DNA from 3 places in the Arthrobacter sp. RT-1 genome. Region 1 is predicted to be linked to each of the others. Evidence: riboswitches for the same ligand, from Rfam matches in the RefSeq annotation. Region 1 holds a riboswitch; each other region holds the start of a gene.
The links. Region 1 has a riboswitch for cyclic di-AMP ahead of DXK94_RS05760 (C40 family peptidase). Riboswitches for the same ligand answer to the same signal wherever they lie in the genome.
Positions count from the first base shown of each region.

Region 2: another riboswitch for cyclic di-AMP. It lies ahead of DXK94_RS21455 (hypothetical protein); the one in region 1 lies ahead of DXK94_RS05760 (C40 family peptidase).
Region 3: another riboswitch for cyclic di-AMP. It lies ahead of DXK94_RS15955 (LysM domain-containing protein); the one in region 1 lies ahead of DXK94_RS05760 (C40 family peptidase).

Region 1 is NZ_QRGQ01000005.1:58,756-61,016, forward strand. It holds gene DXK94_RS05755 (M23 family metallopeptidase) at 1-786, shown strand, start outside; cyclic di-AMP (ydaO/yuaA leader) riboswitch at 909-1,093, shown strand; gene DXK94_RS05760 (C40 family peptidase) at 1,164-1,850, shown strand; gene DXK94_RS05765 (NlpC/P60 family protein) at 2,010-2,261, shown strand, end outside.
Region 2 is NZ_QRGQ01000036.1:8,326-10,586, reverse strand. It holds gene DXK94_RS17550 (HAMP domain-containing sensor histidine kinase) at 1-1,114, shown strand, start outside; cyclic di-AMP (ydaO/yuaA leader) riboswitch at 1,209-1,371, shown strand; gene DXK94_RS21455 (hypothetical protein) at 1,375-2,097, shown strand; gene DXK94_RS17540 (YdeI/OmpD-associated family protein) at 2,220-2,261, shown strand, end outside.
Region 3 is NZ_QRGQ01000024.1:64,467-66,727, forward strand. It holds gene DXK94_RS15955 (LysM domain-containing protein) at 4-858, opposite strand; cyclic di-AMP (ydaO/yuaA leader) riboswitch at 862-1,031, opposite strand; gene DXK94_RS15960 (hypothetical protein) at 1,216-2,184, opposite strand.

The DNA.
Region 1 (2,261 bases):
ATCCCCGCTTCGACACCGCGTGTCGTCGAAGTCATCCACACGGAGCGCCCCCGCGATCTCCACCGTGATGCGCGCCGCCGTCGGGGTCCCTTCCAGCAGATCACCGAGTTTGCCTCCGCCAGCGGCATCGGCCAAAAAGCCGGTATTGCCCTTGCTGCCACCGGCCTGGTGCTGACCGTGACTGTTCCGGCCACCAGCCCCGTGATGGCCACCGACGCCGCAGGCACACCTGTCGCTGCCTCGGCAGTTACGCCCCAGCCGGCTGTCACAGCCGAGGCGGGAGCCCAGATTGACTTCAGCCGCTCGGCGGTTGTCACGCAGGCTGACCCGGACGGCAAGCTTAAGCAGCTCCTCAGTGCCCAGTCTGCCGGCGCCGTCTCGAGCGCCGCTTCTGCCGGGAGCCTTGGTGCCCCGCTCGCCACCATGTCCACTGCATCCCCCTTCGGCTACCGTGTCAGCCCCATCACCGGCGGCTCGGGCGACTTCCACCGGGGCCAGGATTATGTGGCACAGTGCGGCACCTCCGTCCTCGCTGCTGCCACCGGCACCGTGACATTTGTTGGCTGGCACCAGTACGGCGGTGGAAACCGCGTTGTGGTGGACCACGGCAACGGCCTGGAGACCACCTACAACCACCTGTCGTCCTTCAATGTGACAGAAGGCCAGACGGTCTCCCGCGGCGACGTTGTCGCGTTGAGCGGGACCACCGGAGCTTCCACCGGCTGCCATCTCCACTTTGAGGTGCAGGTCAACGGCGAAGTTGTCGATCCCACGCGCTGGCTTTAGTCAAATGAGTGCAATGTCTCACTTGGGTGTTACCAGCCGTGACCTGAATGTGACATTGCTGCAAAACTCCTGTACCGTCTAACTCGCGTCAACTTTTCCGAAGTTGACGCTCTTGAGTGGATTGCCTAGCTCTGCCACCGCTCAAGGTCCGTTCGCATTTCATCGTCTGGCAGGGGCGGGGGAACCAATTCTGGCCTTCTTCATGAAGGCCTTGGGGTTAAGTCGCAAAGCTTCCTTGGAAGCCGCGCGGCCGGGTGACTCCCATCCGAATCCGACAGCTCACCTCGCAGGCATTGGGAGAGGCTACCTTCGTGTCTTCACGCCATAATTCTGCGCGCCACCGTGCACAAACGGTTCGTACCAACCCTTTGGATGCCATGTCCAAGGCTGTTAGTGCCAATGCCGGGACAGTAGGTCGCCAGGCAGCAGTTGTCGCAGCTGCTTCCGGTCTTGTTCTTGGTATGGGGCTGCCTGCCACTGCAGCGGACACCACCGCTGGTGTCTCCGCTTCCACCGAGTCGGGTTCCGCGCAGACCGCCCTTGCCGTCACCGCCGAGCCCACCGCGACCGTTTCCTTCGAGCGTCCCGTGGTGACCACCATCGCTGCGCCGAAGATCGAGCCGGTCCGTGCCCAGTCCACCGACGCCGACGAAGCCGACGCCGACGATGATTCAGCTGCGGCCACCACTGCATCCACCGCAGAAAAGGCAGTGGCGGCGGCCAGCTCAGCAGCCACCTCCGGCCTCGCGGCCATCGCCTACACCGGCATCGGGAGCCCCTACGTCTGGGGCGGCACCACCCCCAACGGCTGGGACTGCTCAGGCTTCACCCAGTGGGTCTACGCCCAGGCCGGCATCAGCATCCCGCGCGTCAACGCCTGGACGGCCATGACACCCACCTCCACCCCGCAGCCGGGCGACCTGGTCATGCAGAATGGCGGCGCACACGTGGGCATCTACGTTGGCAACGGCATGATGATCAGCGCCCTCAACCCTTCCCAGGGCACGCTGCTGCACTCCGTGGCCGCCACCGGAACCTCCTCCTTCTACACCCTGGGCAAATAGTTCTTGGGAGCTTCGGCCCCGGGAACTATTTCTTTGCCCCCTGTTTTTCGCTAGATCACACATCCCCGTTCGGGGCGCGCCGACATACCCCCAAGATGCCGGCGCGTCCAAAACTCTCGGGCTGCCCACAGGCCCCGAGGAAATCGAAAGAGAGAACTGATGACTACTCGTGCTACCGCACGGCACCGCGCCGAGGTCACCAAAACCAACTCAATCGCCGTCATTGCCAAGGCTGTCGGCGATAACGCAGGCGGCGTGGGCCGCCAGGCCGCGGTTATTGCCGCCGCTTCCGGCCTGGTCCTGACCAGCGGCATTGCAGCCAACGCTGCTGATGCCAACATCCAGCGGGACTCCGCTTCCGCCTCGACGCTGGAAGTCGAGTCCGCTGTTGAAGCCCCCATCTCCGCGGCT
Region 2 (2,261 bases), on a different contig from region 1:
CGCCCTCTCCAACGGCAGCTACCGGCTCGTTGCGGTGAGAACAAATTTCGGAGATGTCCTGGTGACCGGGCTCCCCCTCGCCGGCAAGGAAAGTACCCTCACGTCGCTGGTGTGGACCTTCGTATTCGTCTCGCTGGGGGGCCTGCTGCTGGTGGGGCTGGCCGGAACCATCCTGATCCGGCGCACCATGAAGCCGCTGGAACAGCTCTCCGAGGTGGCCACCCGGGTGTCACAGCTGCCGCTCGACGCCGGTGAGGTGGCGCTGGCGGTGCGGGTGCCGCCGTCGAACTCCAACCCCGGAACGGAAGTGGGCAGCGTTGGCCATGCGCTGAACCTCATGCTGGACAACGTGGCCAGTGCGCTGCAGGCACGGCAGAAGAGCGAGACCAAGGTGCGGCAGTTCGTGGCGGACGCGTCCCACGAGCTGCGGACCCCGCTGACCGCCATCCGCGGCTACACCGAGCTGATGCGGATGACGGAGGACTTCACGCCGGACGGCCAGAAGTCGCTGGCCAGGGTGCAGAGCCAGTCCGAACGGATGACGGCGCTGGTGGAGGACCTGCTGCTGCTCGCCCGCCTGGACGAGGGGCAACCGCTGAAACTCACCGAGGTGGACCTCACGCAGCTCGTGGTGGAGAGCGTCAGTGACGAAAAGGTGATGGCCCCCGGACACACCTGGCGCCTTGAGCTGCCCGATGAGCCGGTGGTGGTCAACGGCGATGCCTCCCAGCTGCGCCAGGTGCTGGTGAACCTGCTCTCCAACGCCCGCAAGCACACACCGTCCGGCACCACAGTGGTGACCGGCGTCGGCACCTCGCCCGAGGGTGCGGCGATCGTAACGGTAAGGGACGACGGCGGGGGTATCCCTGCCGCATTCGTGGACCATGTCTTTTCACGCTTCACCCGCGCAGACGCGGCCCGGAAAGGCTCGGGAGACCAGGCGGGAGGCTCCGCGGCCGAAGGCACCAGCGGCCTGGGCCTGTCCATCGTGCAGTCAATCGTGGAAGCCCACGGCGGCCGGGTAACGGTGACGTCACGGCCAGGCCATACGGAGTTCGCCCTGCAACTTCCACGCCTGCAGCAACAGGGGCAAGACGACGCGCCGTCGTCGTGATCTCCGTTACCTAAATGTGACTTAAGCGCTGCACTCCTGTACCGTCGATTGGGTGCGGTTCCCGTTCGGACCGCATATCCGGATGACGCCAAGCTCTGCCACTTCCCGGATCTCCCCGATTGACCAAGGCAGAGGCGGGGGACCCACCGTCCCGGGCATGTACCGCCCTGGGGTTAAGCCAGCACGTGATCTTTCCGTGTGGCCGGATGCCCTCATCCGAACCCGACAGCTAACTCCGCAGGTGTGAGAGGCGATCAATCATGTTCAAATTCCCGGTAAAACCGCGCCCGAAAAACGGCTCTGACAGCAATGCGGAGCGCCCTGAAGGCAAGAACTTCACCTTTGGCCAGCGTGCCGCAGTCCTGGCAGCGTCCTGTGCGCTGCTGGTCGGAGTAGGCGCCGCAGGCCAGGCCACCGATGCCATGACCACGGTCTCATCAAGCGCCCAGTCCACAGCGGATTCGGACGCGCAGATGAGCATCGAGAAGAGCGAGATCCGGTCCAACCCGGCCGAGTCACCCGCGCCCCCCGCGATCAACGTTGTGCCCCAGGCCGCGGAGCCGGCACCGGCCCCCGCACCCGAGCCTGCTCCGGCTGAACCTGCTCCGGCACCCGCCCCTGAACCCGCGCCCGCACCGGCACCGGCACCCGAGCCGGCTCCCGTCGTCGCGGTTAATGACCCCGCAGGTGCCCAGGCCTACGCAGCCAGCCAGCTGGCATCCTACGGCTGGGCCGCGGACCAGATGCAGTGCCTGGTGACGCTGTGGGACAAGGAATCGGACTGGACCACCACGGCCACCAACCCCAGCAGCGGCGCCTACGGCATCGTGCAGTCCCTGCCCGCCGAGAAGATGGCGAGCGCCGGGGCCGACTACCTCACCAACTACCGCACGCAGATCAACTGGGGCCTGAACTACATCCAGGAGCGTTACCAGTCCCCGTGCGGCGCGCTGAACTTCCACTACGCCAACAACTGGTACTAAGCCTGCGCTGCCGCCGTTGAAGCGGCACCAGTCTGTTGAAGCGGCCCTCTTCCGTTGAAGGGGGCCGCTTCTGTTGAAGCCCTTGTGTTGAAGCCGGTCCGGGGCCTGGTTTATTTTGAACCATGAAGTTCACCACCACCATCCAGGGCAGCGGCAATAAGACC
Region 3 (2,261 bases), on a different contig from region 1:
AAATTACGCTACGCGGACGAAGGAAGCTCCACTGAGCCAGCTAATGGAGTGGACCTCGGTCTTGAAGCCGTCAACGCCGCCGCTGACAACCTGGCCGTTGCCGGCGAAGACGCCCACGTGGCCGGCAGTGATCACCAGGTCACCCGGGGCGGGGGTGCCCACCACGGAGCCGTACTGGTAGAACTGGCCCGGGGCCAGGTCGCCCACGGACTTGCCAACGGCGCGGAGAGCCTTCTCCACCATGGCGGTGCAATCCTGCTGGACGCCGAGCTGGCCGTAGGCGTTGGCCAGGATGGCTGCGCCGGTGCCCGTTCCGGTGGCAACGGGAGCAGCCGGTGCCGGGGCCGGGGCCGGAGCGGGGGCGGTGGAGGCGTAGGAGATGTTCATGCCGGTGTTCGCGGGAGCTGATGCGGCCTGGACCGGAGCGGCGGCGGGTGCTGCGTATCCGGCGCCCGGGATGGTGATCTGGTCGCCCGGGTAGATGATGGTCGAGATGTCCAGCCCGTTGGCGGCGAGGACATCGTTGAGGCTGACGCCGTTGGCTGCCGAGATGGCGCCCAGGGTGTCACCGGAAACAACGGTGTGGACGTTGGCGGCGGCTGCTGCTGCGGGGGCGGCAACTGCGGCGGCGGGCGCCGAGTAGGCCTGGACGTTAGTGGCTTCGGTGCTGTCCGGGCCGGTCACGCCTGCATGGGCCGGAGCTCCGACGCCGAACGCAATGCCGGATGCAGCGGCAACTGCGAGGGCCGGGCGGCCGAGCGTCCGGGCCTGGGACTTGGCGGAAACAGCCAAACCCTGAAGCACGATCGAGCGGGCTGGAGTCGCGCGGTGACGGGCGGTGATGGAATTTTTTGACACGGTTGATCGCCTCTCCCATGCCTGCGGGGTGAGCTGTCGGGTTCGGGTTGGAGATACCCGGCCGAAAGCAACCCCGAACGGAACGAGGCGCTATCGACTTAACCCCAAGGCTTTGAAAAAGCCGCGGAAACTTGGTTCCCCCGTCCCTGCCAACAGGAAAGCGATTGAATCCCGTATCAGCGGCAGGGCTCGGCATGCTGAGGGGAATGTCCCGCTTGGGAGGGACACGTGAAAGACCATAACCCGCCCTGCAGCCGATTGTCACATTTGGATAACATACGAGGCCCTTCTCTCGGATTAAGCAATCGTCTTGACTGTCGGGCACGCTGCCGGGCTGACCTCGGCTGATAGCTTTTGTTAACCCTGCGCACAGGATCGCGTAACAAAGTCATAAAGTTGCGCACGTAACACCGCTCCTGCGGGAACGCGGATAGCTCCCTGCCGGGCGTCGACAGTGACCTGCAGAGGCAGCACAGTGCCCACCTTGTCCTCCGCAATGGCATGCGGGTCACAGCGGGCGGGGCGGATATGCAAGGGGAACTGACGGGGGACGTCACCCGCCGTGAGGGTGAGGTTTTCCGGCCAGGGATTCCGGGGCGCTTCGGCCAGCAGGGGAGTGCCGCCAATGCTCCGTATGGTCAGGGACCGGGCCGCCTGGTCCGGGTTTTTCCTATCTGCTGCCGGGTGCGGGGCCACCACAAGGTGGACGACGGCGGTGCGCGCGTCCGGCGCCACCTCCAGCTGCGTGCCCAGGCGGATGTCCGCCACGGCGGCTACTGCGGTGGCGAGGCAGAGTTCGCCATTGTTGCGCCGGAGGACCCCGAATGGATCAGAGGCGCTGAAGGTCAGTTGCCGCGGCCGGGACTGTCCGGGTGAGGTCACGAGGACGGTGGCCTTCGCCGTTTCCCCGTCCGGGGAGGGGCGCCCTTCGCATGTTGCAGCGGGAAGCGCCGCCGGCAGGCTTTTCGGCTGGCCGGGCGGCAGTTCGAGGTCATCCCCGGCGGGCATCCAGCTGATCGCTTCTTGAAAGAAGGCAGAGATGACTTCGGCCTGGATCAGCGTCACCGCAGCGTCTGACGTATTGGTGAGCTGCAGCTGGACCTCAGGCTTGCCATATTGGTCCCGCGACTGGTTTAGCTCGACAGCTATGGGTCCTTGCCCTGCTGTGGCAGTCGGTGTCTCCCCGGTAGTCTCCGGCGCCGGGGAGGATGTGCAGGCCGACGCTGCCTGTACCGTCGCCAGTGCTGCCGCCGCGGCCAGGACCCGCAGGCGGCGAGGGTGTGGACGGAGCACTCCAGTTCCTGCCGGTGCGCCATTCCCGCCCATGCCACAAGTCTAGGATCGGCACGCACGGACGGCGGAATCCTGTGCATGGCGACGAACGCTGGCATCAGCGTCGCCAT